3 regions of the Dellaglioa sp. L3N genome follow, and region 2 is predicted to be linked to each of the others. Evidence: predicted binding sites of a transcription regulator. Region 2 holds the regulator's gene; each other region holds the start of a gene.
The links. Region 2 encodes HrcA, which represses chaperone genes, less so after heat shock. Its sites were predicted from a motif close to TTAGCACTCNNNNNNNNNGAGTGCTAA; they were not measured.
Positions count from the first base shown of each region.

Region 1 (7,263 bases), 290 kb from region 2:
CGTCTAGTGCATTCGGAATGATTGTGGCTAATAATGCCATGATTGCTGGTGCAACGGGTGGTTGTCAGGCAGAAGTTGGGAGTGCATCGGCTATGGCGGCTGCAGCTGCGGTTGAGATTACAGGGGGAACACCTGAGCAGTGTGCTGAAGCTTTTGCGATGGGATTGAGTAATTTATTAGGGCTGGTGTGTGACCCAGTTGCTGGATTGGTTGAAATTCCTTGTATTAAACGGAATGCAATTGGCGCCGTTAATGCTTTAACAGCGGCTGATATGGCTCTTGCTGGATTATCGAATAAGGTGCCTGCTGATGAAGTTATTATGGCGATGAAGGATATTGGTGAACGGATGCCAAGTGCCCTTAGAGAAACGGGAATTGGCGGATTAGCCAGTACACCAACAGGTCAGGCAATTAAGATGAAAATATTTGGTGAAACTATTTAGGGTTGGGAACAACTCTTTTTTTGTCCACTGATACAAAAGAAACACCAGGTATGTTATACTTGAAAAAGCAGATTTGGAGGAATGAAAATGGCAGATACATTAGAATTAGTTGTAATTACAGGGATGAGTGGGGCCGGAAAGACGGTCGCAATGCAAAGTTTTGAAGATCTTGGTTATTTTTGTATTGATAATTTACCACCAACTTTATTACCTAAGTTTTGGGAACTGGTAAAAGAGTCAGGTAAAATTTCAAAAATTGCACTCGTAATGGATTTAAGATCAAGGGCTTTCTATGATGAAATTATCGAAATGTTATCAGGATTTGATAACACTGAATTCGTCACAACTAAGATTTTATTTCTGGATGCATCTGATGCAGAATTAGTTTCTCGTTATAAAGAGACAAGACGTGCTCATCCATTAGCAATGGAAGGCCGTCTTATGGATGGTATTGAAAAAGAACGTGGGTTATTAAACGATATTAAAACGCAGGCACAGTTGGTGATTAATACTACTAATTTATCACCACGCCAGTTACGTGAAGAAATTTTCCATAATTTTGAAACAAGAGAAACAGCTAATTTTCATGTTGAAGTGCTGTCATTTGGGTTTAAATACGGATTACCAATTGATGCAGATATCGTCATGGATGTTCGTTTCTTACCTAATCCACATTATATTCCAGAGTTAAAGCCACAAACAGGCTTGGATAAAGCCGTTTATGATTATGTGATGAAACAACCTGCAACAGAGGGATTTTATACGAAGTTTGAATCTTTACTTGAATCAATTTTACCAGGCTATGAAGCTGAAGGTAAAACCAATTTAACTATTGCAATTGGTTGTACAGGTGGACAGCACCGATCAGTTGCTTTAGCTAAACGATTAAGTGAAGAATTGAAACTTGAATATCCAGTGAATGTCACACACCGAGATATTAATAAAAATAAAGAATCGGTAAATAGATCATGACAAGAAATGGACGCAGACCTAAAATTGTGGTGATTGGTGGCGGAACTGGACTACCAGTCATTTTAAAAAGTTTAAGGGATAAAAATGCTGATATCACAGCCATTGTAACAGTTGCTGATGATGGCGGTTCATCAGGTATCATTAGAGATTATGTGAATGTTGTGCCACCTGGTGATATTCGTAATGTGATTGCGGCATTATCTGAGTTACCAGAATTATATTTAGATATTTTTCAATATCGATTTGATACATCAGATAGATTCTTTGCGGGCCATGCTATTGGTAATTTAATTATTGCGGCATTGGCTGAAATGAAAAAGGGTGTTTTTGCTTCAGTGCAAGAATTGTCAGAAATGATGAGAGTGGATGGACATGTCTATCCTGTTGCTGATGAACCTTTAGTTTTAAATGCGGAATTTTCTGATGGAACCTTTTTATCTGGTGAAGCTGAGATAACGGCTGCTAGAAAATCAATTAAACGTGTTTGGGTAACCTCAAGTGAAACGAGTGAAGATGCTGTTCCGGCTGCTGTCCCAGAGGTGGTTAAGGCCATCCTTGAAGCAGATCAAATTGTTTTGGGACCTGGTAGTTTGTTCACAAGTATTTTACCTAATTTAGTCATTGGTAATGTTGGTAAAGCACTATCTGAGACCAAAGCTGAAGTCGTTTATATCTGTAATATTATGACACAAAAAGGTGAAACAGAACGCTTTACTGATGCGGATCATGTTCGTATTTTAAATAATCATCTTGGTAATTGTTTTGTAAATACAGTGCTTGTGAACACAGCACCAGTGCCAAGTGATTACATGGATAAAGAAAAATATGATGAAAATTTGATTCAAGTTGAACACGATTTTAATGGGTTAAGAGGACAGCATTGTCGTGTCATTTCATCTAACTTTTTGAAGTTAAAAGATAAAGGTGTTTTCCATGATGGTGATAAGGTTGTTGAAGAATTGATGCGTTTAGTTGGTCGACCAAACCACGAATTAAGACACAGAAATAATAGTTAGCACAGAGATAAGGTGAAAAAATGTCGTATGCAAGTGAAGTAAAAAAAGAATTAACGACCCTCAAAGTTAGACGGAATAATGCTAAAGCAGAATTAATGGCGTTGATTCGAATGAATGGTTCTTTGAGTATCATTAATCATCAATTCGTTTTAAATGTTCAGACAGAAAATCCCGCAATTGCGAGACGAATTTATGAACTTTTAAATGAGTTTTATGATATTACGAGTGAACTATTAGTGCGTCGTAAAATGAAATTGAAAAAAAATAATGTCTATATTGTTCGTTTGAAAACGGGTAGTGATTTTGTTTTAAAAGACTTGGATATCATTGAAGATATGCAACTTAAGATGGGTGTGCCAACTGATTTATTGGAACATGATGACATGATGATGCGTTCTTATTTACGTGGGGCTTTCTTGGCAGGTGGCTCAGTTAATAATCCTGAAACAAGTCGTTATCATTTGGAAATATATTCTGTCTATGAAGAACATAATCAAACAATCTGTGAAATGATTAATAAGTTTGGGTTTAATGCTAGAATGACTGAACGTCGTAGTGGTTATATTGTTTATTTGAAAGAGGCAGAAAAAATTGCTGATTTTCTTTCATTAATTGGCGCTACAACTGCTATGTTGAAATTTGAAGATATCAGAATTGTCCGTGATATGCGAAACTCCGTTAATCGAATGGTTAATTGTGAAACGGCTAATATGAATAAAGTTGCTGATGCTGCCAACAAACAAATTGCAAATATTGAGTTTATTGCACAATCAGTGGGATTAGGTCAATTGCCCTCTAAATTAAAAGAAGTGGCTGAAGCACGGTTAGTTCATCAAGAAGTCAGTTTGAAAGAATTAGGCGATTTAGTACCTGGTGGTCCAATTTCAAAATCTGGAATTAATCATCGATTACGGAAAATTAATGATTTTGCTGAAAAAGTTCGAATTGGTGAAAAATAGCATTTTGGAAGGATAAAATATCGTGATAGAATTTAAATATGATACGCAGTTACTGTTAGAAGGCAGCACGTTGAGTGAAGATCAATTATATAGTGAAATATTGCGTCAATTTGAAGGGGATAGTTTACTCGTTGCTGGTGATTCTGATTTGATGAAACTACATTTTCATACGAATTATCCATGGAAAATTTTGGCATATTGTGCCGGACTTGGAGAAATCTTTGATATTGTTGTTGAAGATATGGTAAGACAATCTAAAGGATTAAAAGGTTAATATAAAAAAATCATCTGTTTGATCGTTGGTACCTCAGCTATCAAACAGATGATTATTTTTTTATTTTACGAAAATAGGTAAAAAAAGACACTAACAAATTAAATTGTCAGTGTCTTTGAGGCTTGAAACTTATTTAAGGCCTTTTTTGTTAGTCATAATTTCATCAATCAAACCATATTCTTTTGCTTGTTCAGCAGTCATATAGTTATCACGATCTGTATCTTTATTAAGAACTTTGATATCTTGACCAGTTGCATCAGCCAAAATTTTGTTAATCAATGTTCTTGTCTTCAAGATATGTTCAGCAGCAATTTCGATTTCTGTTGCTTGACCTTGAGCGCCACCAAGTGGTTGATGAATCATAATTTCTGAGTTAGGTAATGCAAAACGTTTACCTTTTGTACCGGCAGTTGCCAATACACTGGCCATTGAAGCAGCCATACCCATAACGATTGTTTGAACATCAGCATTGATAAAGTTCATTGTATCGTAGATAGCTAAACCGGCTGAAACAGAACCACCGGGTGAGTTAATGTAAATTGAAATATCTTTTTCTGAGTCTTGGGCATCCAAGAAGAGCAATTGGGCGATAATAGCGTTTGCCATGTCGTCATTAACTTCACCTGAAAGCATGATAATTCTGTCCTTTAAAAGACGAGAATAAATATCGTATGCACGTTCGCCACCGGCAGATTGTTCGATAACTGTAGGAACTACATTCATAGTTGAAAACCTCCAAATTATTATTAATTACTTTTTTATATTAGCATTTGAACTAATGTAATGCTAGTTTAAACCCTTGGTCAAAAAAGGTCAAATAAAATGATTTGAGTATAAATAAAAAATAAGAACGGACATTTTTATTGGAAGTGTCCGTTCTTATTTTCTGTTGTTGACTGCCTCATTATCGTAATAGTCAGATCTCGTGTAATCCTTCCATAATTATTTTTTTAAAATAATTATGCGATAAATTTGAGGACTAATAGCTATCTTAAGAAACATGATATATAATTAATAATGTAAGCGAAAACAAAAACACCTGACACTAATGTGAGGTGTTTAAAACAAGAAATTATTAATCCTAACTTAACTACACGAAAACGACATAAAAGTACTATAAATGTTGCTTTATCAGTGATAATGATGCGCCATGAGGGAGTCGAACCCTCAGCTCAAGAACCGGAATCTTACGTGCTATCCATTACACCAACGGCGCAGTACATTAATAGTTTAGCTGAATTACGTTGAAAAAACAAGCAACGAAATTGGAGGTCTAGAAGAAAATGGCATTTGAACAGAAATTTAAACAACAACAAACCCAAATTCAAAAATTGGCTATGACACCTGAATTGCAGCAGTCTATCAAAATGTTGCAATATAATATAGAAGATTTACAACAATTTATCACTGATAAAGTCATGGAAAACCCCTTGATTGAAGCGGTTGATGATAATCAAAGAATTCAAGCAGGTGAGTCTCGATATAAAGTGAATCTAACAACAGACGGTGATGCTGACTATATGAATTCGGTAAGTGATGATGAAGGGCAGTCTTTGTTAGATTACTTGTTGGATCAAATTTATTTAACGATGCGACAGACGCCACTTAGAAAAGTTGTTCTTTATTTAGTAGATTATATTGAACAAACGGGTTATTTTAATGCGAATTTAGATGATTTAGCGGAAGAATCAGGGATACCACCTATTATGTTGATGGATGCATTAACCTTGATTCAACGTTTGGATCCACCTGGTGTTGGTGCACGAAACGTGCAAGAAAGTTTGATGTTACAGATTGATTCTGATGATTTAGCTCCTAAGATGGCATATACGGTTATTAAAGATGATTTCGATGATTTCGTTGATCGTAAATGGCAAGACATTGCAAAAAAATACCGTGTGAATGTCTCGAAAATTCAGGAAATATCGGATTTTATTCGGACGTTATCACCTAATCCTGGTGCAGGTTTTGGGACAACTAGAATTGGGAAAATATATCCAGATTTAGTTTTAAAAAATAATAATGGTGAATCCGTGCTATATAAAGTTCGTGGGGCTCAGCCTGAAATTGTTTTCCAACAAAAATATTTTGATGATATGTCAAAAGACCAAGATCCTGAAGTGACAAAGTATCTGGCTGATAAGAAACGAGAATATGAATGGCTTGTTAGTGGATTGAAACAACGTGGTGATACTATATTAAAAGTTGGACAATATATTTTGAAATATCAGGCAGATTTTTTCGCTGATAAATCAAAACCAATTAAACCATTACTTCTAAGAGAAGTTGCGGCTGCTTTAGATGTTCATGAATCAACGATTAGTCGAACGGTTAACGATAAATATATCGAAACGGAGTTTGGGGTTTATGAGTTAAAATCATTCTTTGGACAAGTAGCAAATAAAAATAAAAAGAATGCTGAAGAATTATCTTCAAAAGCTATCATGACAACTATTCAGACGTTGATTGATGCCGAAGAGAAGACCAAGCCTTTATCAGATCAAAAAATAGTTTTACAATTAATGAAACAAAATATCGATATTTCAAGACGGACGGTTGCTAAATATCGCGAAAACCTGAACATTCCGTCATCATCGGCAAGAAAACGCTACAAAGATTAAGAACATTAGGGACTCTCCTCTTGCATATCAAACGGCAACTGCTAACATAGCAGATAGTCTGTTGAAGTGCTTGCAAAGCATAAAATAAACTGCTATAATTTGTCTTGTAATAAAGGTATGAAGACACTTTGATTAACGCAGAATGTTATTGTGCTTTGTTTTTTTTGGAATCAATGGGTCATAATGCGACACTACGGGACGTTTTACGCCCCGCAAGAGAGCAGGTGCACTATGCATCATGAATTAGAATGGATTGAAGCAATTGCACCGGACATGATTAAAGCCTTAAAACAAAGATATTTTGTTTTAAGGCAGATAGAGTGGATGATGCCAGTTGGTCGAAGAGTGTTGGCCTCAACTTTAAATCTTAGTGAACGCGTTATGAGAACTGAAACAGATTTTCTGCGTAAGCAAGAACTCATCATCGTTGGTAAGTCAGGAATGACACTAACGGACAGGGGCTTATCAGTATTACATGGTCTTGAAAAAGTGATGGACAATTTAGTTGGTGTTCAGCAAAATGAACAAGAATTAAGTCGAATTTTAGGCATTAAGCATTGTTTGATTGTATCAGGTGATTCTGATGAACAACCTAAAGTTTTAGACGCAATGGGTAAAAGTTTAGCTGCGAAGTTAGCACTTTTATTGCCCGAAGGTAAAAATTTAATTGCGGTCATGGGTGGAACAACGATGGCTCAAGTAGCTGATCAGTTAACAACACGCATTTCAATTAAACGCGATTTAACTTTTTTACCGGCCCGAGGTGGTGTTGGCGAGTCAGTTGATATACAAGCCAACTCAATTAGTGGTAAAATGGCATTACATACAGGAGGGAATCATAGAGCCTTGTATGTACCCGAACAATTAAGTGAGAAAACGTACGAGCCTCTTCTTGAAGAACCGAGCATTCAAGAAGTTTTGGGCTTAATCAAGGAAAGCAATGCTGTGATTCACAGTATTGGAGAAGCAATGCATATG
Region 1 is NZ_CM142928.1:1,267,363-1,274,625, reverse strand. Features, by position in the region: gene sdaAA (L-serine ammonia-lyase, iron-sulfur-dependent, subunit alpha) at 1-443, shown strand, start outside; gene rapZ (RNase adapter RapZ) at 531-1,415, shown strand; gene ACVPPR_RS06400 (gluconeogenesis factor YvcK family protein) at 1,412-2,431, shown strand; gene whiA (DNA-binding protein WhiA) at 2,452-3,390, shown strand; gene ACVPPR_RS06390 (kinase to dihydroxyacetone kinase) at 3,413-3,664, shown strand; gene clpP (ATP-dependent Clp endopeptidase proteolytic subunit ClpP) at 3,794-4,387, opposite strand; tRNA gene ACVPPR_RS06380 (tRNA-Arg) at 4,809-4,880, opposite strand; gene rpoN (RNA polymerase factor sigma-54) at 4,948-6,285, shown strand; gene ACVPPR_RS06370 (sugar-binding transcriptional regulator) at 6,517-7,263, shown strand, end outside.
Region 1: a site for HrcA is predicted at 4,428-4,454, ahead of clpP (ATP-dependent Clp endopeptidase proteolytic subunit ClpP). Genes of this name have one in related genera too.

Region 2 (7,263 bases):
TTCGAAGTCGCCATCAACTGTTTCATCTTTAGGATCTTTAGCTGCGCCTTCAGCACCGGCTTCACCTTGAGCATCTTGTGCTTGTTGATATAATTTAACCGTTAAGTCTTGAACGATTTTATTTAATTCGTCTTTCTTAACTTTCATATCTTCAACGTTGTTATCTTCTTGAGCTTTCTTCAAAGCATCACGAGCATCTTCAGCAGATTTAATTTCTTCTTCAGTTACTTTACCTTTTAATTCTTCTAAAGTTTTATCAACTGAGAATAATAATTGGTCAACTTCATTCTTCAAGTCAACTTCTTCTTTACGTGCTTTATCAGCTTCTTCATTTTCTTTAGCTTCATTAACCATGCGTTCAATTTCGTCTTCTGCAAGACCGCCTGAACTCTTGATTGTAATCTTTTGTTCTTTGTTTGTGCCTAAATCTTTAGCAGAAACATTAACAATACCATTTTTATCAATATCGAATTTAACTTCGATTTGAGGGATTCCACGAGGAGCAGCAGGAATATCGTTTAATTGGAAACGACCCAAGGTCTTGTTATCAGTAGCCATTGGACGTTCACCTTGTAACACATGGATATCAACGGCTGGTTGATTATCAGCAGCTGTAGAGAATGTTTGTGACTTACTTGTTGGAATTGTCGTGTTACGGTCAATTAACTTAGTGAAGACACTACCCATTGTTTCGATACCCAATGAAAGTGGTGTTACATCAAGTAAAACAACATCCTTAACATCACCAGTAATGACACCACCTTGAATTGCAGCACCAAGTGCAACAGCTTCATCAGGGTTAACTGATTGGTTAGGTTTGTGATCTGTTTCTTTTTCAACTAATGCTTGAACAGCTGGGATACGTGTTGAACCACCAACTAAGATAACTTGATCAATATCAGCATTTGTTAAACCAGCATCTTTTAAAGCATTTTGAACTGGAATACGTGTACGTTCAACTAAATCTTGTGTAAGATTATCAAATTGTGCACGTGATAATGTTGCTTCTAAATGTAAAGGTCCAGCAGCACCGGCTGTAATAAATGGTAAGCTAATTTGTGCACTAGTAATCCCAGAGACATCTTTTTTAGCTTTTTCAGCAGCATCTTTAAGACGTTGCATTGCCATTTTATCTTTTGATAAATCAATGCCATTTTCTTTTTTAAAGTTTTCAACTAACCAGTCCATGATTTTTTGATCAAAATCATCGCCACCAAGATGAGTATCACCATTTGTTGATAATACTTCAAAGACACCGTCGCCTAATTCAAGGATAGAAACATCAAATGTACCACCACCTAAATCAAAAACAAGGATTTTTTCATCTTTTTCAGTATTTTCAAGACCGTATGCCAAAGCTGCAGCAGTTGGTTCGTTAACAATACGTTCAACTTCTAAACCAGCAATTTTACCAGCATCTTTTGTAGCTTGACGTTGTGAATCATTAAAGTAAGCAGGAACTGTAATAACAGCTTTGGTTACTGATTCACCCAAGTATGATTCAGAATATTCTTTGATGTATTGTAAGATCATTGCTGAAACTTCTTGAGGTGTATATGATTTACCTTGAATATCAACTTTGTAACCTTCTTCACCCATGTGACGTTTAATTGATGCCACAGTATCAGGGTTTGTAATTGCTTGACGTTTAGCAACTTCACCAACTTGAGTTTCGCCATCTTTAAATGAAACAACAGATGGTGTTGTCCGATTTCCTTCTGGGTTTGTAATAATTTTTGCTTCTTTACCTTCCAAAACAGCAACAGCTGAGTTAGTTGTTCCTAAATCAATTCCAATAATTTTTGCCATAATTTTCTCTACCTCTTCTTATATTATTGAGCGACAACGACCATTGCTGGACGTAACACTCTATCTTTTAATTTGTATCCCTTTTGAAGGACTTGAACAATTGTATCTGCTTTCTGATCATCAGAAGCAGGCACTGTTTGAACAGCTTGATGAACAGTTGGATCAAACATCACATCAGTCGTTTCGATTTCTATAACACCATTATTAGTTAATGCTTTTTGCGCATCTTTGTAAACTAATTCGATACCCTTTTTAAGCTGTTCACTATTTTCAGTATCAACCTCAATAGCCAATGCTCTTTCTAAGTTATCGATAACGGGTAAGACATCCTTAGCTAATGATTGCCCGCTATATTTCAAGAGTTGTTCCTGTTCTTTCTTGAAACGCGTGTTCATGTTTGCCATTTCGGCTTCTGCTCGTAGATATTTATCCTCCATTGCATCCAAACTAACTTGTAATTCAGCTAACTTATCTGCATCAGAAGGTTTTTTACTAAATTTTTCTTTTACTTTATCAGTAACAGAACTTTTTTTATCATTTTGATTAGTTGTTTCATTTGACTGATGTTGTTCTTGTGCAACGTCTTCTTCAACTAAATCTTCTTTGTTATTTTTAACCACACACAACACCCCTTTTCTTATTTATCAAATCGTTGATAATAATCTAATAATTTTTTTGCAAGTTCATCACTAAACGCATCTAGCAATCCAATCATTTTCGAATATGGCATGTTTGCTGGTCCCAATAATGCGATAACACCCTGACCATGGTCACTCACATCATAACTAGCTGATATAAGGCTATAGTTATCAAGTAATTGATTTGTTAGTTCTTCACCAATCTTGATTTGAATGGGTTTACCTTGACTCCCAATTAACTCGCCAATATTCTTATTATTCGATGTATCGACTAAATCGTATAGTGATTTCAATTCATCCACGTTACTATCAGCCGCAAAATCCAATATATTAGATTTGCCACCAACAAAAACTTGTTCACGCGTGGCTTGCTTCAAAATATTACCTAAAACATCTAAAATGCCATCAGGTTGACGCATATAATTGATCAACATCACTGGAATACTTGTCCTTAACTTTTTTGATACCTCAGCTAAAGGCAATCCAATTAATTGATCATTCAACAACCTCGTAACAGCCTCTAAATCGGAGCTATTGATTGAACTAGGAATACCAAATGTTTGATTTTCAACGACACCACTACTCATCACAAGAATAGCCATAATTTGATGGTTACCTAATGGAACCAACCGGAAACCTTCAAGTCGGCTTTCCGCTGTTTCAGGCCGTAATGAAATCGCCGTATAATTTGTTAAATCTGAAAGAATCTTAGTCGATTCCGCAAAAATTTCATCAATCTTTTGAAAGTGAACACCAAGAGAATTCTGAATATTTACTAATTCTGCTGCTGGCACGACCCCAGGTTTAACAATATGATCAACATAATATCGATATCCCAGAAATGACGGAATCCGACCAGAAGAAGAATGCGTTTTTTTAATAAGCCCTTTATTCTCCAAAGCCACCATTTCATTTCTGATTGTTGCTGAACTAACATGCATTGGTAAAAAATCAACAACCGATTTAGAACCAACTGGTTGACCAACCTCTGTGTAAACTCTGACAATTGCTTCTAACACTAACATCTGTCTTTCTGTTAGCATGGTCAATCACCTCTTTTTAGCACTTAACACTATTGAGTGCTAACACAACTATTAATATACTAAATGTTTGGATTATTGTCAAGGAATGCACTCATTTTTTTTAAAAGAAAAATGACTAACTAAATGGACGCCACTTAGTCAGTCATTAGTGCTTATTCATGTTAATTAAAATAAGCATTCGTATTTTTTTTATCTTGATTTAATTGTGCAATTAAGCCATCAATACCATCAAATTTAACTTCACTTCTTAAATATGCTAACCATTTAACCGTGACAATTTTACCATAAATCATTTCATTAAAATCAAATAAATTAATTTCAACCGTTAATTCACGGCCCTGACCGAACGTCACATTATAACCAATAGACGCCATTCCTCGATACCAAATATCATCTACTTGAACTTCTGTCACATAGATGCCAGGTCCCGGAATTCGAATATGTTTATTAAATGCCAAATTTAACGTTGGAAAGCCAAGTTCTCTACCCCTAGCTTCGCCATGAACAACTTCACCAATCGTCTCATATTCATAGCCAAGTAACTCATTAACACTGTTCATTTGTCCGGCATCAATTGCAGCCCTTATTCTAGTTGAACTTATCTTTTGATTACCAGCTGTTAGTTCTGGCACAGTTACAATTTCAAATTTTTGTTGGGCATATGACGATAATACAGCCATATTTGCGATATCTTTTTTACCATAAGTATAATCAAATCCAGCAACGACAATTTTTGCATGTAAAGCAATCATATACTTGTCAACAAACGCTTGTGGCGCTAAATTTGCCAAATTATCATTCAATGTCAGGACATAAAAAATATCAACGCCCAATTTTTCCATTAATGTAATTTTCTTTTCCATAGACGTTAAATATTTAATACTTTGTTCAGGTGTTTTTTGGAATTGAACCGACGGATGTTTATCAAAAGTCATCACCGCAAGTTTAATATTCTTTTCATCAGCTTTTTTCTTAGCTGTTTGTATCACTTTTTGATGTCCTAAATGGACACCGTCAAAAAAACCCATGGCAAGTGAAATAGCATCACTGTCAATTTCTGTGGGATTATATGGCTCAGTTAAATAAATAACTTTCATGTCACACTAACTTCCTTTATCCTAAATCAAACATTGTTTCAGATTGATAACGATGATTTTCATTATTCAATTTATACAAACATCTAATTTTATTTTCATAAACTAACGCAACTATTGATTCATTATTAAACGAATTAACCGATAAAAACCCACCATTTCGAACAATTGCCCATTGTTCATCAGTTAATTCATACTTTTTAAATGCTGTTAAAGCAGCATCAATTGGATACAATAATGATTCTAACATTCCGTTGTCTTTGGCTTCATTTAATTGCGCCAATGTGAAGGCCTTATCAATTTTAAAACCGCCACTTTCTAATCTAGTTAAATCAGACATAACAGCAGGTACACCTAATTTTTTCCCAAGATCAACTGCTAACGTTCTCACATAAGTTCCTTTACCACATGCAACTTCAAAATAAATTTTTTGTCTTTTAATTTCAGCATCATATTCTGCAGGCTTTGTTTGCGTAAACGATGTAACCGTAATTTCTCGTTCCGGACGCTCAACTGTTTCACCTTTACGCGCATAATCATACAATCGACGCCCATTAACTTTAATAGCTGAAAACATTGGTGGAATTTGAATCATTGTCCCAGTCATTTGACCCATAACAGCATCAATCTCAGCAGCGGTAAATGGTTCAAGAATATCTTTTTCTTCGATTGTTTCACCATCTAAATCCTCAGTTTCCGTGGAAAACCCAAGCGTAATTTCACCCGTATACACTTTACCAGAATTCATCAAATAGTTTACTGTTTTTGTTGCCTTACCAATACAAATTGGTAAAACACCATCAACGTTTGGATCTAAAGTGCCCGAATGGCCCACTTTTTTTGTTTGAAAAATACCACGGCATTTGAAAACACAATCGTGACTAGTCATACCTCGTTCTTTAAATAGTGGAATAATTCCGTCCATTGTCCTACCTCCGTTAATATACTTTTAATAGTATAGCATAATCATCAAAACTAGGATATTGTAAACAATACACTATTAAAATTTGGGTCTACAATATCTGTTGTTGGTAATAGAAATTAATTCTATTACTAATAACAGTTTTTTTGTATAATGACAAAAAAAGACCCAAAAGCCATAAGACTTTTGGGTACGGTTTATCCAAATCCATTATCGTTCAACCACCACAGATGAATTAATAAGAAAGAAGGAATCTCCGCATGTCTAATCATACTAAATTTTGGCTTGGAATAGAAGACAATAATCTAATGATTATTGATTATGAGACATCTAATGATGGTGTCACCAGGTTTAACGGTATTCTCGATTACCAGCCGAAGGCTTGTCCCAACTGCGGTATTAAGCACGAAGGTCAGATAATTAAGTATGGTTGGCGTCAAACAACCATTCGTTATCCTAAGGTATTAGGAAAAAATATTATTTTGTCTCTCAAACGCAGATATTTTAAATGTAACGAGTGTCAATCATACTTTTTAGCTCAAACTAGTGCAGTCCCTAAGAACTGTACGATTTCCAATACTTCTAGAAAACTCTGTTTAACTAAATTGACAGAACCCGTTTCTTTAACTCACATTGCTGATGAAATTTCGACTTCTGATTCCTTTGTAGGTCGTATTCTCATGGCCTCTGAACGGGATTTTAAACCTAATTATAAATTTTTACCCAATGTTCTACTCCTTGACGAAGTCAAGAGTACTAAATCTGCTACAGATGCCATGAGTTTTGAATTTATGGATGCTAGTAATCATGAATTAATCGATTTTTTATCTTGTCGACGACTCTACCAAATACAACGCTATTTTTATCGTTATTCAGCTACAGCTAGAAAAAACGTGAAGATTATTGTGACTGATATGAATTATACCTATCCTAAACTAGCCAAAGAAATCTTTCCTAATGCGATTGTTATTATCGATAAATTTCATATTATCAATTCAGTGAATCGTGGATTCACCAAAACTAGAATCAAACTTATGAAAGAACTGCCAACATCATCACAAGACTATAAGGCCCTAAAACGTTACTGGAAGCTCCTATTAAAACCGGCTGAAAATCTGGATTACAAGAATTTTAAAAAATGGACCTACTTTCCATACTTAACAACAGAAATTGATATCATTGACCATTTACTAAGTTTAAATCCAGAATTGAAAAAGGCATATGAACTCATGAACCAAATTAGATCAGCCCTTCACCTAAAAGATTGGAAGTCCTATGATTCAGCAATTAAAAACACCGAAGGTTGTTCCGAAGAAATGACTAAAAGTATTGAAACGTTGTTTCTTCACCATTTTGAAATTAAAAATACCTTTAATCATCATTATTCTAACGGTCCTTTAGAAGGCACAAATAATAAAATAAAGGTCATTAAACGCGTTAGTTTTGGTTTTAGAAACTTTTATAGATTTCGCATCAGAATATTTTATACCCTTAAGATTCATACAAAAAAAGGCCTAATCACTAAGTGATTAGAACCTTCATAATATCATTCACCAACAACAGTTGACGAAGAACCTAAAATTTTTACAAAATAGCTAACTAAATACGTTATTATATGTGTGAAATTCAAAATAAAAAGTCTGACAATGTTGAATAACCAACATTGTCAGACTTTCTAAATTAATATTCAGAATCTATTTTCTTAAGCAATTGATCAATTTTGTCACCATATTGTACTGACTCGTCTCTCACAAAAG
Region 2 is NZ_CM142928.1:981,086-988,348, forward strand. Features, by position in the region: gene dnaK (molecular chaperone DnaK) at 1-1,809, opposite strand, end outside; gene grpE (nucleotide exchange factor GrpE) at 1,833-2,429, opposite strand; gene hrcA (heat-inducible transcriptional repressor HrcA) at 2,447-3,490, opposite strand; gene ribF (riboflavin biosynthesis protein RibF) at 3,652-4,587, opposite strand; gene truB (tRNA pseudouridine(55) synthase TruB) at 4,604-5,509, opposite strand; gene ACVPPR_RS04970 (ISL3 family transposase) at 5,767-7,035, shown strand; gene rbfA (30S ribosome-binding factor RbfA) at 7,187-7,263, opposite strand, start outside.

Region 3 (7,263 bases), 470 kb from region 2:
AGCCGTGGCTTTCATTGAATCAGTTAAGAAATTAGAACCTAAGGCCAGACATCACTGTTTTGCGTACACTTTTGGCCTTGAGTCCGAAATTCAACGTCAAAGTGATGACGGCGAGCCCTCTGGAACAGCCGGAACACCAATTCTAGAAGTTATTAAGACCAATCATCTTAAAAATACCTGTATCGTTGTCAGTCGGAAATTTGGTGGGATAAAATTAGGTGCTGGTGGCTTAATTCGGGCTTACAGTAATGCTACTTCACAAGCAATTGAACAAATTGGCATCATTAAACGCGTTTTACAAACGGAACTCCTTTGTCAAATTGCTTACTCTAATGTTGGAAAATTTGAAAACTATCTTGAGAAAAATAACATTACCATTCAACAAAGTACTTATCTTGAAACTGTTGAATTTACTTTAGCAGTCGATAAAAAGGCACTGAACACTCTACAAGACCAGCTAATTAACCTACTCAGTAATCAGATTACCTTTAAATTAGGTCAAGATTTATACCATGAAATTCCAGCCAACTAAAAAAGGATGCCCCTAATTGGGCATCCTTTTTATTAATTATTTTTTCGAAGTCATTGTTTTAACAATTTTTTTAATCCAATTTAATAACGGCTTTCGTTTGGAACCAACTAATCCAATAGATTCGACGAATAGCTCCAATCCAATTAAGGTCGCAATTGACATTAATATTGACCCCCAAATTGATGAAATGGGATAAAGTAATGAGATAAACGAAAAAATTAACGCAAGCCCGTAAATAACCAATACCGTCTGACGATGCGTTAATCCCATTTGCATTAAGCGATGATGTAAATGATGTTTATCTGCTTGAGAAATTGGTTTTTTATTTAAAATCCGACGTAACATGGCGTAAACTGTATCTGTAATAGGAACCCCTAGTATCAGGACCGGGACAATAATTGAGATGAAAGTAGCATTTTTTAACCCAGATAATGAAAAAACTGATATCATAAATCCAATAAATAACGCACCCGTATCCCCTAAATAAATTCTAGCCGGGAAAAAATTATACGGTAAAAATCCAATCAAAGCGGCAACCAACGTAAACATCATGATGGCAATGTAACTATTTGTATTAACTAAAAAGAAATAGCCCACTAACCCACTTGTAAACAAGGCAATAATTGAAACCCCTGTGGCCAGTCCATCTAACCCATCAATTAAATTAATTGCATTTGTAATAGCCAAAATCCAAATAACCGTAATAGGCAAACTCAACCAGCCCAGATTAACAATCCCAAAATAAGGAATCGTCAATGTTGTCATTCGCATATTTGAGAAAAAATATACAATCAAGGCGGCAACTGTAATACCAAACATCTTTTGACGTGGATTTAATTCAAATTTATCATCTAAGACCCCTGTGACAATAATTACCAATTCAGCAATAAATAACGTCACTAACATTTTAATGGGATATTGATTTCGTAAAACAAAAAAGTTCGTAAAACTAAAGGCGATAAAAATAGCTAAACCACCCATTGTGGGCATTGCAACTTTATTTACTCGTCGCTTATTGGGAACATCAACTGCCCCAATTTTAAGTGAAAAAAATCTAACCACTGGCGTTAACAACGCGGAGATAAGCGCTGTTGCGAAAAATGCTACGATAATTGGAAACATGATAGTATCTCTCCTTATAGTATTGTCTAGTAATATCTTTATAACTATACCACGTTGTTAAATAAATTCAAAAAAACATCAATTAAAATTAATCGATGTTTTTTAGTCATTATTTTTTCAAATGATAGTTAAATGTTGCAACAATAATATTTTCACGAGAGTTTAAAACTGATCTTAATCTTAAACTTGTTTGGTTATGCAAAATATTTTGCCATGGTTTTCTTGGTACAAATTGTGGCACTAAAACTGTTGTCGTAAAATTACGAGCAGCAGCATTCTTAGCAATCACATCTGTAAATTTCACAACGGGTGACGCAATTGATCGGTATGACGAATGCAAATCAACAAAACGGACACCAGGGAAACGCTCTTTAAATTCACGTTCCGTTTCATGTTCTTTTTCAGGATTTGTATCGAAAGACACATGCATTGCAATCACATAGTCACCAATTGAACGCGCATAATTGATGGCACCAGTTGTCACATGGGTCACAGAACTTACTAACACAATAACCGTAGAACCATCGTAATCGTGAATTTCTGCTTCCTCTGTCAATCGTAATTGTTCAGCAACTTTATTGTAATGATCATTAATTTTATAGAATATCCCGTACATAACTGGCATAATCACAAAGAATGGCCATACAGTTGATAGACGGTATCTAAAGAGAATCAATAAAATACTTAGTGAAATAAAAGCACCTAAGAAGTTATAGAAGGCCTTCATCAACCAGCCTTTTGGACGTTCATGATACCATTTTACAATCATCCCTGTTTGAGACAACGTAAATGGAATAAACACACCCACCGCATATAACGGAATTAATAAGGCTGTTGACCCATTAAAAATGAACGTTAAAATAATTGAACCAGCTGCCAACGTGATAATTCCGTTAGAGTAACCTAAACGATCACCTTTATCCATATATAAATGGGGCATAAATTTATCTTTAGCTAAATTAAAGGCCAAAATTGGGAAAGCTGAGAATCCAGTATTCGCAGCTAATACCAAAATTAACACGGTTGAAAATTGGAAAATATAATATAAAATACCTTGTCCAAATGTTGTCTGTGCAATTTGAGAAAGAACCGTTACTTTTTCAGTAGGTACAATCCCATACCAGTAGTTTAATAGTGTAATACCACCAAAGAAGACAGCTAAAAGAGTTGCCATAATGGTTAAAGTAGCCGCTGCATTTTTAGCATGTGGTTTTTTGAAGAAAGGCACTGCATTACTAATCGCTTCGACACCAGTTAATGAAGATGACCCTGATGAGAATGCTTTTAAAAGTAAGGCCATTGTGATACCAGGAACGGCAGTCCCAACAGCAGCTGTTGCATGATAAGGCACTTGACCAGTCATAATATTATAACCACCAACAAGTAACATTAAAATAATCATCACAACGAACAGATAAACGGGTACCGTTAAGAATGAAGCAGATTCACGTAACCCACGTAAATTCATTGCCATAACTAAAATAATAATAATCACTGAAATAACCACTTGATGCCCATACAATGATGGCACCGCAGAAATTAACGCTTCAGTCCCTGCGGACACACTAACCGCAACAGTTAGCATATAATCAATTAAAAGTGAGCCACCGGAAATTAAACCTGCTTTTTCACCTAAATTTTTGCTTGAGACGACATAAGCGCCCCCACCTTTAGGATAAGCATGGATAATTTGACGGTAAGAAATGGTGATTGATGCCAATAAAATTAAAACTAATAACGCAATCGGTAATGAATACCAAATTGCCATCGCAGAAAAACCAACCAAAACGGTCACAATTTGTTCAGTCCCGTACGCCACAGATGACAATGCATCTGATGATAAAAGAGCTAATGCCTTAAACTTTGATAATTGTTGATTTCCCTCTTCAGAAGATTTCAATGGTTTCCCAATTAACAATCTCTTTAAATAACGCCACATTTCATCTTTACCCCTTATGTTCTAAATTTAAAAAAATTATTCATAAACGTTGCCCTGACGGTACGTTCATCTTACCGAATAGTTATTTTATTCACTAATTCCTATCCACCGAATTCACTCTATTTTACCCGTTTATATTTAAATATACAACACCATAAATGAACTTTATTCCCCACAAAAAAAGAGTTACCACTCGCAATTAGCGCAGAGTGATAACTCTTTAAATTTTATTATTTTATGAAACTTGGGTTACATCATACCGCCCATGCCACCAGGCATTTGTTGTGGGTCAGCTGCAGATTCTGGTTCTGGTTTGTCGGCAACAACTGCTTCAGTTGTTAACAATAAAGCAGAAACACTGGCTGCATTTTGCAATGCTGAACGAGTCACTTTAGTTGGATCAACAATTCCAGCTTCAATCATATCTTGCCATTCATTAGTTGCGGCATTGAAACCAATACCTATTTTTTCTGATTTTAATTTTTCAACAATAACGGAACCTTCAAGACCCGCATTTTTAGCGATTTGACGTACAGGTTCTTCCAAAGCACGTTGCACAATCTTGATACCCGTTAATTCATCACCAGTTGCTTCGAGTGCAGCAACTTTTCCAATAACGTTAACGAATGCTGTCCCACCACCGGCAACGAAACCTTCTTCAACTGCGGCACGTGTGGCATTCAAAGCATCTTCAATGCGGTATTTACGTTCTTTTAATTCTGTTTCAGTTGCAGCACCGACTTTGATGACAGCAACCCCACCAGATAATTTAGCCAAACGTTCTTGTAATTTTTCGCGATCAAATTCAGAAGTTGTTTCATCGATTTGTTTTTTAATCAAACCAACACGTTCTGTAATTTTAGCTTTATCACCAGAACCTTCAACAATCACTGTGTTTTCTTTTGTGATATTGACTTTACCAGCTGAACCTAATTGTTCAATGGTTGTATCTTTCAATTGTAAGCCAAGTTCATCAGTAATCACTGTAGCACCCGTTACAATAGCGATATCTTCAAGCATTGCTTTACGACGATCACCAAATCCAGGTGCCTTAACAGCAACAACGTTGAATGTCCCACGAATTTTATTCAAGACTAAGGTTGGTAAAGCTTCGCCATCAACATCATCAGCGATGATTAATAATGGACGACCTTGTTCAACAATAGATTGTAATAAAGGTAATACTTCTTGAATGTTAGAAATTTTCTTATCAGTCACCAAGATATATGGTGTTTCTAAGTTAGCTTCCATTTTATCGTTATCAGTTACCATGTATTGTGACAAGTAACCACGATCAAATTGCATCCCTTCAACAACATCTAATGAGGTATCAATACTTTTTGATTCTTCAATTGTAATTACGCCATCATTACCGACTTTTTCCATAGCGTCAGCAATCAAAGCACCAATCTCATCATTAGCTGAAGAAACAGAAGCGATTTGCGCGATGTCTTCTTTTGTTTCAACTTTGTGTGATAATTCATGTAATTCAGCAACTGCAGCTTTTGTAGCAGCTTCAATTCCACGACGAATACCAACAGGGTTAGCACCAGCCGTCACATTTTTCATACCTTCAGTCACGATAGCTTGTGTTAAAACAGTTGCAGTTGTTGTCCCATCCCCAGCAATATCGTTGGTTTTTGAAGCAACTTCTGACACTAATTTAGCACCCATATTTTCAAAATGGTCTTCTAATTCAATAGCGCGAGCAATTGTCACACCATCATTTGTAATTGTTGGTGAGCCATATGATTCTTCCAAAACAACATTACGGCCTTTTGGTCCTAAAGTTGATTTAACCGTATTGGCTAATTGGTCAACACCTCTAAGCATTGCTGAACGAGCATCTTCAGAAAATTTTAATTCCTTTGACATAATTAATCCACCTCATCTTTAAATTTAAAATTTAACTTAATCTACAGTTGCGACGATATCTTTTTCGTGCACAATCAAGTAGTCTTTACCTTCAAATGAAACTTCTGATCCGGCATATTTATCAAATAAAACGGTTTGTCCGACGTTGACAGTAACGGCAATCTTCTCACCATTATCCATTGTACGGCCATCACCCACCGCAATAACTTTACCTGTTTGTGGTTTTTCTTGTACATTACTTGCCAAGACAATACCACCTACCGTTGTTTCTTCTTCTTTAGTTACTTCTAAAATAACTCGATCTGCTAATGGTTTTAACACGTTCTATCCCTCCAACACTATTATTTAGCACTCTATCTTCCTAAGTGCTAATCACAAAATTAACTATAATCAATTTTACGGACAATTGCAAGTATTTCAGCTCTTATTTGATAGAAGTTTTCATATGAATTAAATTCGTTATCCGACCAATTATGCTATACTTATCATACGAATTTGTTCGACAAAATAATGCACGACTAACTAATTATATTTAAAGGAGTTTTCATGTCAAAATCAACTAGTAAAAATTCAATTGCCATTTTATTAGGCTATCTCGTCATCTTTGTTCTACCAACGGTTCTGAATCAACTATTTTCTCTAAAATCGATTATCTATCCGGTTATGACAGCTGACTATGCCTTAGGTGCGATCCTCTTAGTTTGGCTAAATTATTACTTCAGTACTAAAAATTCAATTAGTGGTCATTCTAATTGGACACAAATTATTTTGTGGGGATTTCTCGGATTCATTTTAACGTTAATTATTCAGTCCGTTATTCAAACGATTTATTACTCACTTTTAAAAACGACTGTGCCTTCACAGAATACAAGTGAAATCATGACGATTGTTACAAAATATCCCTATTATATGTTGGCAATCTCATTTGGCGCCCCTATTATGGAAGAACTTGTTTTCAGAAAAGTTTTCTTCGGTAACTTAGCCAGTTTTATACCACCAATGTTCGCCGCAATTATTTCCAGTTTACTATTCAGTCTAGCGCACAATGATGGACATCTAGCCATCTACTTTTTAATTGGTTTACTTTTTTGTTACCTTTATAAACGAACTGGTAGTATTAAAACGTCAATGATTGCACACATTCTCATGAACAGTTTCGTATTAATCATTCAAGTATCACTTTAAAAAAGAAAGGTGGGATTCGTTTTGATCCTGTTACAAGTCCAACAAGCAGCCCGCTATTTCGGTGCTGACGTTCTATTCGAAAATGTTAATATGGATATTAAAGACGATGCCAGAATTGCCTTAGTTGGCCGGAATGGTGCCGGTAAATCAACATTAATTAAAATGATCATTGATCAAGAAGCCACTGATGCCGGTCAAATCATTAAACATAAAGGGATGACTATTGGCTACTTAGCACAAACAACCATTGTTTCTTCCGAACGTTCAATCTGGGAAGAAATGAGTCATGTCTTTGATTATCTCAAGAAAATGGAAACGCAAATTCATGCATTAGAAGCCCAAATTGCTGATCCAAAAAATGCAGAAGATTCTGAAAAATTCGACAAACTATTATCAACTTATGATCAACTGTCACATGATTTTAGTGAAAAAAATGGTTATGGTTACGAATCAGAAATTCGTTCCGTCTTACATGGCTTTAGATTTTATGAAGAAGATTTTGATCGTGATATCAGAACCCTTTCTGGGGGCCAAAAAACACGTTTAGCATTAGCTAAATTACTTTTAGAAAAACGTGATTTATTGATTTTAGATGAACCGACTAACCATT
Region 3 is NZ_CM142928.1:511,017-518,279, reverse strand. Features, by position in the region: gene ACVPPR_RS02535 (YigZ family protein) at 1-532, shown strand, start outside; gene ACVPPR_RS02530 (glycosyltransferase family 4 protein) at 569-1,654, opposite strand; gene ACVPPR_RS02525 (APC family permease) at 1,764-3,593, opposite strand; gene groL (chaperonin GroEL) at 3,843-5,468, opposite strand; gene groES (co-chaperone GroES) at 5,505-5,789, opposite strand; gene ACVPPR_RS02510 (lysostaphin resistance A-like protein) at 6,015-6,653, shown strand; gene ACVPPR_RS02505 (ABC-F family ATP-binding cassette domain-containing protein) at 6,675-7,263, shown strand, end outside.
Region 3: a site for HrcA is predicted at 5,814-5,840, ahead of groES (co-chaperone GroES). Genes of this name have one in related genera too.